2 regions of the Bacillus seohaeanensis genome follow, and region 2 is predicted to be linked to the other one. Evidence: riboswitches for the same ligand, from Rfam matches in the RefSeq annotation. Region 2 holds a riboswitch; the other holds the start of a gene.
What was found. A riboswitch is a leader RNA that binds a small molecule or an ion and turns the genes downstream of it on or off. The one in region 2 is predicted to bind S-adenosylmethionine.

Region 1 (8,063 bases), on a different contig from region 2:
CGGAAGGTTATAAAAGCAAAAGTTATGTACAGTAATCATAAAAAATACGAAGCAAATTATTTTTCATATAGAAATTTGTCTTCTCCTTTGCGTATTTATTTATGCCATTTCGCAAATCGGGCCCAGTTTGGATAACGACATATTGTAAGCGTAGTTTTAGCGGGTAATGGTTATTTTAATCAAGGGGAGAAAGGAGGTTAGAAACCTTCTTTCTCCTTTCTGATTTAAAACGAAAATACGGATTCTTTATAAAGCACTCTGCCTGCCTCCACACCAAGTTCGAAAGCTTTGTAGCCTGTCACTGTAAAACATTTTGTTTCTATTTGTGAAAAGTATTCTTGGGATTCAGAGGCAATATTGTCTAGTAGGTCCTCGACGAGAAGAGCAATTTCCTCTTTATAGGCAGAATCCAACATATTAGCTGCTTGCTGAACACCATAAGAAAAGCCTTTTGTGAAAAGTTGAAGTCCATAACTTTCCATCATTTTCATGAAAAAGGGACCTTTAAAAAGATAGGTGATATTCTGAAGTTGAAGGTCATCCTTTGCAACATTATGAATGGATTTAAAAAGTTGATGGGTAATGTTTTCGTAGCTTTGAAGGATGTACTGCTGTAGGTCATTCGTTAACTTTCTATTTTTTTCTCTATTTGTTCGGAAGCGAGACAGATGCTTGGATTTGACAAAGTTAACGTTTAAGTCGGGGCGAGGATGATTTTTCTTTTCAGACATAGTAAAGAAACCTCCTGAGAGTATTAGTTTATTTTTTGAGTAACGGAGTAAATAAGGTTAGGTTGGATAGGAGACTGGCTAGGGGTGTAAGGGAATCGTTGTAGAGAGGGGATGCTTATTACATTGTTTTAATACTAAAATTGTCCGTTCATCCCCAATGATTTTTCTATACGTACAATATCTTTCTTCGTATTCCAATTCTCTTTTACCAACAAATTGACACTATCAATCAGTTCTTGTTGGCCTTCTTCTACAGCTAGCATTCTTGACTTCAAACTATCCATTCTTGTCTCTAGCTTAGTAAATCCTTCTTTCATTGCCACTTGCAATTCCTTAATAGCTTGTAAAATTACATTCTGTTCCATTTTTATCACCTCCTTGGTTTCTCTATTATAGCACCTTCGACCCAGGATACAAATATTAAACATATTACAAAGGTCCGTCCCTCACTGCGTTAAAGCGATGAGGGACGGACCTTTGCTAGATAAAAAAGGACACTTCCCACAAAGAGAAGTGCCATCAACAGGTATTGTTTTGATGATGATTCTATTAAAACATATTTTGGAGATTTGCGTATTTCTATTCTCCGTGCATGAAGGTGTCTTTTATCCAACTTTCTTCGAATATATTCCCTGTATCTGATAAAATATTAATATATTAATATTTTTGAGGTGGCGTCTATGGATTACTCCGCCATAGGGAGAAAAATAAAAGAATTGCGTAAAACTATAGGTATCACGCAAGGGGAACTAGCAAAAGGAATTTGTACGCAGGCACTTATTAGTAGAATAGAAAAGGGTGATATCTATCCAAGTGCAACGGTATTGTATGAAATTTCGCAGAGACTTGGAGTTGATGTGAACTACTTTTTTGAGATAGGTTTAACTCCTCGGTTGGATTATATAAAGGAAGTAGAGCATCAACTAAGGGTGTTGAGAAGGGCATTCCGATATGAAGAGATGATGGAAATGGTCAGAGTCGAGGAACAAAACCCGCTATTTACGAATAATGAGAAAAACCTTCAACTTTTATATTGGCACAAGGGGATTTACCTCTTTGAAGCAAAACAGGAGAGGGAAGCTGCCTTGCAAATTCTTCAGCAAGCACTCGAACTTACCAATACGCTAAAAAAGGCATGGACAGAAAGAGAGATGGAAATCCTTCTTTCAACGGGGGCTGTCTATTTTAAAGAAAACTTTTTAGAAAAGGCTCTCGAAATATACAACGATTTAAGAAGTCACTTAAAATCATACAAACGACTGCAAGATATAACGATAAAAACTAGGTTGCTATACAATTTATCCAGAGTATACACACGACTAGGCGAATATAAAAAGTCTATTCATCTTACAAATGAAGGGATTCAATGGTGCAAAGAATCCGAGCATATATTTATGGTTGGGCAGTTTTATTATAATTTAGGCTATAATAATGAGCTTCTTCACAATTATGACAAGGCAATCCCACACTATGAAAAAGCTCAACTAATTTTCCATCTTCAAAACGACTACAAATACGACCAGTACATAGAGGGAAGACTAGCTAAACTAAAAAAACTCGAGAAGTAATCTAACTTCTCGAGTTTCATCATAGTTTATCCATTTAATTCCGCCTGTTTACGTTCTTCGAATTCCTTCTTCATTTCAGCTAATAAATCCGAATCCGTCAAAACTTCCAAGCCTGTCAATGCCAAGCCCTTCGCACCAAAAATTAAAGCACGATCTCCTTCGGGGGATTTGGCTGCTTCTCTAAATTCATCTGTGTGAACAACGAGATTTTCAGGTCCAATTTTAATATAAGGATGAATCGTTGGGACAACGCGGCTAATATTTCCGGCATCAGATGAGCCAAGTCCTTTTCTTTCTGTTGCATCAAAAGGTTCGCCAAGCGATTCCACTACCGTTTGGAATACTTTATCAAACGTACGGTTCAATTGAAAATGATCTACTTCATTTTGAATTTTAATAATGTTAAGGTTCGTTCCGGTAGCCAATGCAGCACCTTCTGCGATAGTCTTTACTTTTTTCGTTACTTCATCACAAGCTATACGAGTCTTCGCTCGGATAAAAAATCGAGCCTTTGCATATTGAGGAACAATATTTGGTGCTTCACCGCCATGCGTGATGATTCCGTGAATTCGAACGTCATCTGTTACATGCTGGCGAAGGGCGTTGATTCCGTTGAATAATTGGATAACACCGTCCAATGCATTAATCCCATCTTCAGGAGACGCAGCAGCATGTGCAGCTTTTCCATGAAACTCAAAATCAAGCGGATCGACTGCTAACGTTTCTCCAGTAAAAGTAGTGCGGTTAAAAGGATGAGCCATTAGGCAAGCATCAATTCCGTCAACCAATCCATGTTTGACAAAGCTTCCTTTCGCACTTCCATTTGGTCCGCCTTCCTCAGCAGGTGTTCCAAGAACTAACACTTCACCGCCAGTTTCTTCTAAAACGGAAGAGAGGGCAATTCCTGCTGCCACACTTGTTGTTCCAATAATATTGTGTCCACATGCATGGCCCAATCCTGGAAGTGCATCATACTCTGCTAAAAAGCCAATCGCTGGACCGGGCTTATCGGACTTTTTACGAGCAAGAAAAGCTGTTTCATGACCAGCAACACCGCGTTCCACAGTGAATCCATGCTTTTCAAGAAAACTAGACAACAACTTCGAAGCAAAAAACTCTTCATTACCAATTTCAGGATTATCATGGATCGAATGACTGATCGAAATCAGTTCCTTTTCCAAGCCATCAATTTTAGAAAGAATGCTTTCTTTTATTTGATCAAACGTTTGAACAGCAGTCATATGTATACCTCCATTTAATTTGTTTTTTTGTGCCAGGCACAGAAAGCATGAATTGTTCCTGGCACAAAAGACTTGATTTGTTCCAGGAACAAAACCTCCCGGAACAAAGCCAAAGCCCTCCCCTATAAATTACTCTCCAATTTCGCTAAGCGGTACGAATGTTGGAATTAGTGATTTTTTATATACTTTATTCACGTGATCTGCTACATCATCCGTTTGGAAGATTTCAACAATCTTTTTGTATGTTTCATTGTCTTTGTCTTCTGTACGAGCAGCAATGATATTAATATAAGGCGTTGCTGTGTCGCCTTCTCTGAAAATGGAATCCTCCACAGGGATGAATCCAGCTTCTACTGCTACACCATTGTTGATAACAGAACCAGCTACGTCTGGAAGTACACGCGGTGTTTGTGCTGCAACAACAGCTTCAAACTTTATGTTTTTTGGATTTTTTGTAATGGCTTCAAGATCACCGTTTCCATCAAAGCCTTCTTCTAGTTCAATTAAGCCTGCTTCTTGTAAAAGTAGAAGGGCGCGTCCCATATTTGTTGCTTCTTGTGGGACAGCGATAGTGCTGCCTTCTGGAATTTCATCGGCTGATTTATATTTTTCAGAGTATAGTCCCATTGGTGCAATATACGTTGTACCAATCGGTGAAAGATCTAAATCTTTTTCTTCAATAAATGAATTGAAATAAGAAATTGTTTGGAAAGAGTTGATATCAATGTCCCCATCAGCTAATGCCATATTAGGACGAACATAATCGGCAAATTCAACAAGTTCAATTTCAATTCCTTCGTCTGCCGCTTTCTCTTTAATATACTCCCAAGTAGGTACACCAGAACCGTTGACACCAACCTTCACGACTTTCTTTTCACCGCCCGAACAACCAGCAAGTAAAGCTCCAACTAATAAAGCGAATGTAAGTATAATTCCAAATTTTCTCTTCATGGTGATTCTCCCTTATAAGTAATTTTTATAAAACCATCCTACTATCTTCTTCTAATGGATTTAGAAAATCTGTTTCCGAATGTTTGCATTCCTTGGACCATCACAACAAGAATAATAACGGTCACAATCATGACAGATGTCTCAAACCGTTGATACCCATAGGCGATTGCAAGGTCACCAAGGCCGCCTCCCCCGACAGCACCAGCCATTGCGGATGCGCCGACTAGTCCAACTGTTGCAATTGTAATATTCAATACAATCGAGCTTAAAGCTTCCGGAATTAATATTTGAAAAACAATCTGCCACGGAGTAGCACCCATCGCTTCAGCTGCTTCAATAACTCCTGGTTCGACTTCAAGTAAGGAACTTTCAATCAATCTAGCAATATATGGCGCAGCAAAAACGACTAATGGAACAATTGCAGCCGCCGTCCCAATCGATGTTCCCACAATAACGCGAGTAAAAGGGATAATTGCAACCATCAAAATAATAAATGGAATCGAGCGAAAAATATTAACAATCCCATTTAAAATGTTAAAAACAGCTTGCTGCTCCATCAAGTGACCTTTCCTTGTCACAACAAGAGCAATTCCTAAAGGAATCCCAATTAAAGCGGCAAATAATAGCGAAAATCCGACCATAACGAGTGTATCCCAAGTAGCTTCAATAATTCTTGGCCAAAATGTACCCCAATTTATGCTCATGATTCCCTAACCTCCTTCACTAAGATTTGTTTTTCTACAAAGTCGAGTGCTTTTCTTACTTCTTCTTGTTTGCCTTTGAACTCGACAATTAAATTTCCAAAAGGCTTTCCTTGCAACTCCGTAATCTGTCCAAATAACACATTCGCTTCGACATCAAATTGTTTGTTCACTTGAGAGAGAAGCGGCTGGCTGGCAGATTCCCCTAAAAATATTAATCTATAAATATTAGAAGGCTGATTCGATTTCAACTGTTCTAGTATTGAATCTGGAATATGATCATTCATGACACTTCTTACAAAGTTTTTCGCTGTGCGACTATCTGGTTGAGAGAAAACATCAAAAACGGTACCCTGCTCGATAACCTTTCCGTTTTCCATCACGGCAACTCTGTCACAAATTTCGCGGATAACATTCATTTCGTGCGTGATCATTAGGATTGTTATTCCGTACTCTTTGTTTACTTTTTTCAACAGTTGTAAAATTGCATCCGTTGTTTGCGGATCAAGGGCTGATGTTGCTTCATCACAAAGCAGGATATCGGGTGAAGTTGCTAATGCTCTTGCAATTCCGACACGCTGTTTTTGTCCTCCTGAAAGCTGATCCGGATAATAACTTGCTTTATCCTCTAGCCCCACGAATTGAAGGAGCTCTGTCACCCGTTTAGTAATTTCTGCTTTAGAAAACTTTGCGAGCTTAAGAGGATAAGCAATGTTTCCAAAAACGGTCCGAGAATGCAGCAAGTTAAAATGCTGAAAAATCATCCCAATCTTTTGTCGTGTTTTCCTAAGAGCTGCCTGATCGAGCTCTGTCATATCTTTATTATTAATAAAAATCTTACCGCTCGTCGGTCTTTCTAGTAAATTCACACAACGGATTAGCGTACTCTTCCCAGCACCACTAAATCCAATAACACCAAAAATCTCCCCTTTCTCAACGTCCAAGCTAATATCATTCACAGCATGAACCGGATTTCCATTACTCTCAAACACCTTTGTTACATTTTGTAGTGAAATCATGTTGTCCCTCCTTCTATTAGGTCCGTCCCCGGATAAGGTAACGCGGTAAATTGTTAAAGTTTTTAGTTGTAGAGGTCCGTCCCCGACTGCTTTACAGTGCTAAAGGTTCGACCAGAATGGAATAAAACAAAAAGGCCCCTCTTCTTAACAGGAAGAAGAGGGGCCTACGTATATGTAAATAAACCGCTCTTCTCATCTTACAAGTGCATATTGGTCACTTGCAGGAATTGGCACGGTATTCAGTAAAGAACCCGTTGCCGAGGTTTCAAAGGGCCAGTCCCTCCACCTCTCTGGATAAGAAGATATTTTCGCTATTCAATTAACATTTGAAATTCATAATACTTTAAAGTTTTAAAGTAGTCAAGAGAAATTTGACAATTATTTCGATTTTGACTAGAAGGAATTATGAGTGAAAAGGATAGTGGTTGTTTATATGTTTGCTGAAAAATAGTAGATGGGAAGAGAAAAGAAAGGATCAAAGGCTTGCATTCTAATACAATATAAAAAGCAAACTTCGAAACAAAATTAGCGATTAGAAATAAAACGATATAGTTAAGTAATAATATGGTTGAAATTTGAAACCAATTATTTATTTTGTGCGTAAGGATATAAAAGGAATAAAGTAGGGGGAGAGAAAATGGGGAGCATTATTACAGGTGTAGTAGTTATAGCAATACTTTTAGGTGCATTTTTCTTATTCAACTGGCTAATGGGCTATAAGAAAGATCATATCGTTATTGACTTGGATGAACGCTATATTGACTACAATAAGTATGTTAAAGCGATTCAACGGGAACTAGAAAGCAGGGGGATGGACGTAAAGTATGAAGGGAATTATCGGTTTGTAATAGATGGTAAACGTTATTTGTTTATTGAAAGAAATGTTTCGATGGGCGGAGTTCCGCTGCAGCGCACCATTTTGAAACCGGAAAAGTAGTGGAAGAAAGGTTCGAGAACAGTTTTACTTTTAAAAAATCAGTCCCCCCAATTCCAGGGAGACTGATTGCCCTATCACCTATCACTGCTTCTCATAAATCCGCAAATTCGCATAAATTTTCTCAAGCGTCGGAGCTGCAATCTCTTTCTCTTTCGCAATCCCTAGTAAATATCCATAAAAGTGATCGCCCTCTACAGATAGTCCTTTTTCCATATCACGCTGCAAGGACGACTTCATTTCATGTGCCATAGATTGAAGCTTACCCCAATTCACTTCTACAATATCGTCAGCAAGTGGAGCATTGATGCTTCTCATAATCGATGCTGCTTCGTCCAGTGTATTCTGAATAGTACTAGCACCTAGCTCGTCATCGCGAATAGGACCGATTGGTGAGCGGAATAGGGAAGTAACACCTGATAATGTTGAAATAAATAAGTACTTATGCCACATATCTCTGTTGATATTTTCGGATAACACAAAATTTGCCTTCGTCCCGTTGAAAGCCTGTTGAAGTTTAGTAATTCTCTCCGTTTTTTCTCCAGTTCTTTCCCCAAATATGAGATCATGAATAGGGCTAGTTTGGACAATATGCCCTTGCTCATTCAACGTGGATTCGATGAAACATAAACCGCCTAAAACATTCGATTCACCGAATGTATCAACCAACGTATCGATATGAGAGATTCCATTGAGGAGCGGTACAATCATCGTTTCAGGACCAACATATGGGCGGAAATCCTCGATTGCTCCTTCCAAGTGATAGGCCTTCATCGACAATAAAACAGCATCGTAGGCTTCAACATTTTCACCCGTCTGGATCAAATGAGGCTTTACTGTTACATCACCATGAACACTTTCTAAAACAAGCCCGGTTTCCTCTAACTGCTGTTTTCTTTTTTCGCGAACAAGAAAGGT
Region 2 (8,063 bases):
GGTAAAGTGTTTCGAGATGGCCCCGTTAAGACGGGGAGACTTCGTGAGTTCACGCAATGTGATGTTGATATTGTTGGCGTGAAAAATATGCTTGCGGAAGCAGAGTTAATGACAATGGCGGTTGATGTTTTTAATAAACTCGGATTAGAAATAGAAATTCAGTACAACAATCGAAAACTGCTTGTAGGAATGTTAAGGTCATTAGAAATTCCAGAGGGAAAAACGAACGCTGTTATATTAACGCTAGATAAGGTAGAAAAAATAGGAGTAGATGGTGTCACCGAAGAACTAAATGAAAAAGGGATAAATACTTTACAAATCACACGGATTGTTGAGTTATTAAAAGATAAAGATTTGTTGGCACTAGATAAACGGAAAGCAATGTTTCAAAATAGTCTTTATAATGAAGGACTTAACGAAATAGCAGAACTAGAAGCGTATTTAGAAGCATTCAACATAAAAGAATTCTGTCGGTTTACCCCATTTTTAGCAAGAGGTTTAGATATTTACACGGGAACGATTTATGAAATATTTTTAAAGAACTCCACTATTACATCATCGATTGGCAGTGGGGGAAGATACGATAAAATTATTGGGAAATTACTAAATAGTGAAAGGGAATATCCAACAGTCGGAATTTCCATTGGTCTAGATGTTGTATATTATGCGTTGAAAGAAAATGGAATTAGTTTAACAACTAATAGTACAGAATTATTAATTATTCCTATTGGGATGGAAAAAGAAGTGTTGACAATTGCTCAGGGATTAAGAAAAACGGGAGTAAAGGTTGAAATCGAAATGATGGGTAAAAAGCTTGCAAAAGCCTTTTCTTATGCAAATAAGGAGAAAATCCCATATGTAATGGTAGTAGGATCAAATGAGGTAGAAACTTCTATCGCAAATATAAAAGAAATGGATTCTGGAAAGGAGATTTCGATTGACTTAAACAAGTTAGATGAAATCTATGCCTTAGTAAAGGGAGAATGCCGAAAATGATTAAACTGAAGGAGTTTAAAAAAAGTGATATCGAGCAGCTGTGTTCTTGGGTTTCAAACGCTACACCTGAATTTGTTATGCAATGGGCGGGACCTTCATTAGAATACCCGGTAACGATAGAAAGGTTAAATCGTTACCTTATCGACAGCTCAAAAAGTGAATCATACATGTATATTTTTAAAGCATTGAATGAAAATAATAATGCCATTGGTCATATTTCTCTGGGGAAAATTGATCACCAAAAACATTCTGCAAGAATTGGAAGAGTGTTAGTTGGAGAAAAAAATGCAAGAGGAAATGGCTATGGTGAAATGATGGTAAACGAAGTGGTGAAATTCGGTTTTAAACAATTAAATCTTTACAGTATCTGTTTAGGTGTTTTTGATTTTAACAGTAGCGCTATTCGCTGTTATGAGAAATGTGGATTTGTAAAAACAGAAGTACTACCAGAATATAGAAAGGTAGGGAGGGAGTATTGGAATTTAGTAGAAATGCGTATTTTAAAACGTGATTGGGAAAAAATAGGTGGATAGTGTTAATCCAGATAATTGGTAACAAAAATGGAACTTCTATGAAGAAACAATCTGTTATCTACTTGTTTTTGAAAATTCAATCTGTTATAGTATAGATAATATTTTTGTTCCGTTTAATTGGATAATTATAAATATAACTTGTTTTGATTAACTGTGAGCAAGAATAGCAAAATAAAGACATGTGCAAACAGCACTAGGAGGTACTAGCTAAATGTTACAAGGTAAAGTTAAATGGTTTAACGCAGAAAAAGGTTTCGGTTTTATCGAAGTTGAAGGTCAAGACGATGTATTCGTTCATTTCTCAGCAATTCAAGGTGAAGGCTACAAATCATTAGACGAAGGTCAAGAAGTTACTTTCGAAATCGTCGAAGGTGATCGTGGACCTCAAGCAGCTAACGTTCAAAAGTAATCTAAACCAAACTATCTAAATAGAGTACGCCACTTGGCGTACTCTATTTTTTTATTAGGGCCTATTTAGTGGAAAAAAGTTTTAGAACAATGATTTCTGGTTTGTTGAATATCCTTTGAGGGATGATGCTATTTCCTAAACCCCTATTAACAATCATTGTGGAGTTTTTGATAGTATATTTTCCTGTTGTATATTTAGGGAGAATCCCTTGATTGGGTGCTACTATTCCACCAACAAAAGGGATCCTAATTTGTCCACCATGAGCGTGACCAGTTAGTATGAGGTCAATAGTATATTCACTATATAAATGGAACATTTCTGGTCGATGAGATAAGAGAATTTGGAAATTATCTTGTTTTTCAATATGCTGTAGAACAGTATCGAGCTCCTCACGCACAATCTTTTTCTCATCAGCTTCCGCTACATTTGCAGGGTCATCGATGCCTATAATATGAATACTATCTTGACCTTTTGTTATTTTTTTATATTTATTATCTAGTAGAGTCACACCAAGTGTTTTTAAACTTGCTTTTAGTTCAGAATATTTTCCTGACCACCATTCATGATTACCACTTACATAATAAACGGGTGCCAATTTGAGAAGTTCCTCCATTAGAGTAAGACTCGCCTTTTTATCGTATTTTTTTTGATCTATTAGATCGCCAGTAAACACGATAATATCGGGATTTTGCTTTTTTATTTTTTGAACTAAATTTTTTTGGTTGTCACCGAAAGATTTACTGTGTAGGTCAGACAATTGGACAATCACATATTCATTAAAACTTCTAGGTATCTTTTTAGATGCTATATGAATGTGCGTCGTTGTTATTGCATTATTTTGATAGTATAAAAATCCACATCCAAACAGAAAAATAGTAATTACTGTAATAAGTATATTTCTTCTTCGTTTCATTTCCACCACACACCCCCTTATAAAGCTCACTTGAAAATACCAGTTTGACGTTTCAGGATATTAATTATATATAATTCCGATTGGATTACTATGATTTTGCTTTTCAACGTAAATAAATTGTAATATAATAAGAGAAACAAAGGTTATCAAGAGTGGACGAGAGAACTGGCTCTTTGACTCCACAGCAACCAGCCTTTTAGGAAAAGGTGCTACTACCAGCGAGGCTTTTGCTTTGAATGATGACAGACGGAATAGGTGCTTTTTGTGTTGATTCAGTGAATAAGAAGCATTTTGTAAAGAGTGACAGATGATTTCCTGTTAACTTATTATACATCGATTCCTCTTGATACCTTTAATAAATTACTGCAAGAAAAGGAGAGGAAAACATGAACCATAACGGATTAGCTCGAGGGTACATGGCAAAAAGTCTACCGGAAGAAAAGTTCTTATACCATGTTGCTGCATGTGTAGAAAAACAACTTAAATATTGGAGTGAAGAAAATTCACTTCTTTTAATTCTTGGAAAAAACACGAACGAATTATTCGTGTCGCAGAGAGAATCTGTATTTCATATTGATATACCCGATTGGATAGTAAAGCAGAAAAAAGGACTGGATCCATATTCGCTAGACAGATACATTTGGAGTGAATTGATCCGCAAAGGGTTAGAAATAGAAAGTAAGTCAAATTATATAAAACTTATTTTAAAATCATTAAAATAACCGGATCTAATAAAAAGAGGCTGGGACAAATGTGCTCTAGGTGAATAAAAATTCGAACTAATTCTTTCATTTGAAGGGAAATTAGTTCGGATTTTTTTATAAGTCTTAATAAAACTTGTTGTTCTTTTTAACTTGTTCTAGCTGTTGATTGGAGTGCAAGACGAAGACTCCTGCGGGAAAAGCGGAACAGGTGAGACCCCGCAAGAGCGCAGCGCATGTTTAGCTCCAGCGGCTAACTCGCTGTGAAAAAGATGAAATCCCCTAAAGGCAAAAAGCGCCTTTTGGGTATTTCCCTATTTTCTTCACGAGCTGACCAAGCCACTTCCGCTTTTCCCGGAGGCTCACCGACCGCTCGCGGAAAGCGAAGTCTTGACACGGAAATCAACAGCGGTGTGTAACAGCGATTACGAAATAATTTAATCTGATATTATTCGTCTTTAGGGGATAGTATTTTAGTTATGTCCCAACCTCTTTTTATGATTTACATGCGAACGAGCATAATTAATGTTATAAAGAGTGCTAGTTGGATTATTTCGCCTATTTTAGGTTTAACGTCAAGGTTTTTATATAGATAAAACCATTTGAGAATAAAAAAACTTGAAAATAATAGTAGTGCTGCAACGGTAACTAGTTTAGGTGGTTGAAAAGCAATAAAAAACACCCCGAAGAAAAATAAAACTCGCGATTGTCCCACATTAAATTCTTCCTCTGTCCTCTTTTTCCCCATAGGAATCCCCCCTGTCGCCGTCTTTTACGAGTATATCAGAATAGGAAATTCTTTTCTAAGAAACTACTATATTTCTAGCGAATAGTAAGAGTGTAAGGAGGTAATAGTTCCGTTTTATATAAAAATTAGAAAGTAGTTTAATTAGCTTACAATGTGGAATGAATGTATGTAACGATACTTTATTGGTTCCTCTAAGTCTTGATATAGGACTTATCGCCCAGTTGATGTGTATAATATAAAAAGAAAGTCATTATACCCTCAAAGATCTTTTACTTATCACGAATAGTGTAGTGAACAAAAGAACTAATTAATCTATATTATGGAGGTAATAAGTGTGGATATTGATCAAATTTTAGAAATGACCGTCGATATTGCAAGAGAAGAATGCAATCCTCCAATATATTATGTTGATATTGATAAATTACTTGATCAACCGGAAGATTTTATAGTGTAAAAACCATAGTTTACCTTAACTAAACGCACATAATTAAAAAAGCTAGGTAAAACTAGCTTTTTTATAGTACAAGAATTTATAAAGGTTATTCCTATATTAGGGTGTCGTGAAAAAGTGGTAGGTGCAATGGAAGTTACTTTATTTTATACTATTGAGTGGAGAACCCAAAATATTATTGAGTTTTAAGAGAGGTTCACAATGGTTAAGTCAATAATTGGGGAGGTGTACAAATGGTAAATATTCTTCGTTTACCAAAGTCTGCAGCGTCTCATGCAAAGCCTGGTATTGGAAAGGCGATACTTTGCATGGGGTGGACGCTTGTTTAACATAACATCGCCTTTGTGAGTGTATATTTCTAATATTCGGCTTTGCACCTTATTTATATTTTATAAAAATAAGGAGCTGGCAGAAATGAAATACGTAAAAGCAACCACAATATTACCCGAGAAGCTAATAATAGAAATTCAAAAATATGTTCAAGGGGAAACAATATATATTCCTAAACCAAAAACGACTTATCAGAAATGGGGTACTCGTTCTGGTACAAGAAAGAATATTGATGACAGAAATGCCTCTATTAAAAATGCGTTTAAAAGTGGCATTTCTATTAGTCAATTAGCAGACGATTATTTCCTTTCAACGGAAACAATTAAAAAAATTGTGTACTCTAAATAAATAGGTACGAGACTGTGGCACTGGTGATCTAGAGAATAGATTATCAGTGCTTTGTGTATGTAGAGTTTGTTTTATAATCATCTTTTACATTGAATAAAATGGGTGAATATTTTAAAGTAAAAACGGGATAAGAGTTAAAACTGCTTGTCTTCGGAAACCCTTCATAGGGTGAAAAAATAATAATTTACAAGGAATGATGAAAATGGAACCCTTCATTAGAAGTGATCAATACAATTTCATTAAAATGCAAACAAAGATTTTAGTAAGTGGGCATTCGACTGCAAACGATGTTGATGTTCTTAATGCACTAAGGTCTCTTTCAATAGAAAAAGTGTTAAATTTGTTTTCGGATATTAGTGATGAGCAGAAACAATTACTAAATCCGATTGTGAAAATTAAAGATAAAGAAGATGCTGGGGAATTTCTCATACAACTAAAGCCGTATGTTATACCCTTTAGAAACATTACAGAACAAACAATAAAAAAGTTATTTCCAAAAGTAAAGAAGTTAAAAGTTCCTTCACTAGAGAACATCGATCTGAAAGAGACTTCCTATTTAGGTTGGAAGGATAAGGGTTCTAATAAAAAATATATTGTAGCGGAGCGCGATAATAAGCTTATCGGTCTACAAGGTACAGTGAAAAGTGCAAATAAAAAAGGGATTTGTACACTATGTAATAGACATGAAGAGGTCGAAATGTTTATTTCTGAAACAAGGGCAACAGCACAAGGAACATTTATTAAAAGAGGGAATTATATATGTCAGGATAGTCAGACATGTAACCAGAATATAACAGAGTTAGATAAATTAAATGATTTTATTACGTTACTAAAAAAATAGGATGGCCGGTAAAGACGTTTCGTTTTAAACGAAGCGTTTTTTCTACATGTAAAAGAATGGGGAAAAGAGTGTTTAGTAGCAATGTCACTCTTTGGCTGGTATTATACTTGGATAAGTTATTTTTACTTGAGGGGTTAGATGAATGAAATCTTGGAAAAAATTCTTTGCTTTTGTTGGTATATTTATTGTAAGTAATATAGTTTTTACTATTATTTCAGGGATCGTTATGACTTATTTTTATGAACCCAGTTTTAATAAACCATCCTTCAATGAAACGAGCGTGGTATACAGAGGCGTATCCGCTTTAATAGCCACTCTATCCGCTATAACAGCCATATTATTTGCTTACAAACCATTCAAAAAACAATCCAAAAGCTAGCTGCTTTACCGATTTAGTGGGCTGAGGGACGGACCTCAGAAGGTGGTTGTTATTTTCTTCTACTTACAATATGACAATTATAACTTAGACAATTCCCACTCGGAAAAAATTGGTCAACCGAAAGATGTAGCAAATTTAATTTGTTTTCTTGTCTCGGAACAAAGGTAATGGGTCACAGGTCAGATCCTCCATTAAGAAGGTGGCTTTCGAAGATAATTTTAGAGGTCCGTCCCTCATCGCTTTAAAGCACTGAGGGACGGACCTTATTTTATTTTGGGTTTTTAGGTTTGTTGGAGACATTCATGTTTTTTTGGTTAGTTCTTGGCTCTTTTGCAAATTCTGTATCGCTTTTGCGTTTTTGCTCTGCATTTTGTTGGCTGTATTTCATGGATGTCCACCTCCTTTGTGTATAATTTGTCCAAGTTTTATATATATACTCTAGTCGAGTATGTGGTACCCGGATGTTAAAGAAGTATTCTCTGACAAGAAATGGTTGGATATACGTGTTGTTCAAGGATTTAATATAATTTTTGCAAATAACAGATGGTTAACAGTAGAGAAATTTAACTCTTTTTCATACGATGGATATAAGGAAGACGTTTGCGAGTATATAACGCAATCAATGTCTACTATTCAAAATTTACTGCCTGCTTTAACTGTTCTTACAAAGGGTGTTGTTTTTTTACGGAAAGTCAACGGGCAGAATGTATAAGTAAAAACAACAATTTATGAGAAAAGAACTTAAATAATTGTTTAACCATATCTAAGTCAGGAATTGCATAACCACTGGTTTTTAATTGGTCATGTTATTAATTTCTTGAAAGTATATAGTAAAATTAGCGATAGGAAAAAATAAGGAGGTGGAAAGTTGAAGAAACCATTTTTATCTGGATTACTTCTTCTAGTTATCTCTTTTGTTACTTCCCTTTTATTAAATGATTGGGAACTCATTTATAAAATCTCAGGAACAATTGGGATTGCGTCGTTCCTGTTTAGTGGACTATTCCTAGGTGCTTATGTAGGTGGTGAACAATTAAGGGCAAATTATAATACTGAAGACAAAATAGATCATGCAAAACGCACTAAATATGCTTACATTTTAATAAGTTTTAGTTTACCTAATTTAATAGGAGGCATTTTAGCTTTTATTTTAATATGAAAAAGTAAAAAGGAGTTTATGGCGGAAGTAGGTGCAGCGCACTTGAACTATATAAACTAATGTTGCATGATGTACTATAGGAGAATAGAAATCAATCTTGGAGGAATTCAGTGAAGTTAATCCATTCGCATCCATACTATAAAGTTGTACGAGAAATTAAAAATAATGAGCAGAATTCCACGGAGGTAAAGGAAACCATCGATCTATATGACAGTCTGATAGCGACTGCTTCAAAGCAATTTCCCTTAAAAAATG

Region 1: it holds a riboswitch for S-adenosylmethionine, as region 2 does, so the genes downstream of both, ACFSUL_RS20570 (methionine ABC transporter ATP-binding protein) here and ACFSUL_RS06755 (hypothetical protein) in region 2, are expected to answer to the same signal.

The regions. Positions count from the first base shown of each region.
Region 1 covers NZ_JBHUMF010000035.1:28,263-36,325, reverse strand. Annotated here, with positions in the region: gene galE (UDP-glucose 4-epimerase GalE) at 1-35, shown strand, start outside; gene ACFSUL_RS20600 (hypothetical protein) at 225-731, opposite strand; gene ACFSUL_RS20595 (hypothetical protein) at 866-1,096, opposite strand; gene ACFSUL_RS20590 (helix-turn-helix domain-containing protein) at 1,448-2,299, shown strand; gene ACFSUL_RS20585 (M20 family metallopeptidase) at 2,326-3,540, opposite strand; gene ACFSUL_RS20580 (MetQ/NlpA family ABC transporter substrate-binding protein) at 3,670-4,491, opposite strand; gene ACFSUL_RS20575 (methionine ABC transporter permease) at 4,533-5,195, opposite strand; gene ACFSUL_RS20570 (methionine ABC transporter ATP-binding protein) at 5,192-6,211, opposite strand; SAM riboswitch class I at 6,401-6,512, opposite strand; gene ACFSUL_RS20565 (hypothetical protein) at 6,849-7,148, shown strand; gene ACFSUL_RS20560 (ketopantoate reductase family protein) at 7,230-8,063, opposite strand, start outside.
Region 2 covers NZ_JBHUMF010000015.1:133,387-141,449, reverse strand. Annotated here, with positions in the region: gene ACFSUL_RS06775 (histidine--tRNA ligase) at 1-996, shown strand, start outside; gene ACFSUL_RS06770 (GNAT family N-acetyltransferase) at 993-1,529, shown strand; gene cspD (cold-shock protein CspD) at 1,741-1,938, shown strand; gene ACFSUL_RS06760 (metallophosphoesterase) at 2,000-2,851, opposite strand; SAM riboswitch class I at 2,992-3,097, shown strand; gene ACFSUL_RS06755 (hypothetical protein) at 3,238-3,573, shown strand; gene ACFSUL_RS06750 (hypothetical protein) at 4,055-4,300, opposite strand; gene ACFSUL_RS06745 (CD3324 family protein) at 5,166-5,429, shown strand; gene ACFSUL_RS06740 (FusB/FusC family EF-G-binding protein) at 5,632-6,270, shown strand; gene ACFSUL_RS06735 (hypothetical protein) at 6,413-6,649, shown strand; gene ACFSUL_RS06730 (hypothetical protein) at 7,098-7,361, shown strand; gene ACFSUL_RS06725 (DUF5316 domain-containing protein) at 7,518-7,808, shown strand; gene ACFSUL_RS06720 (hypothetical protein) at 7,919-8,063, shown strand, end outside.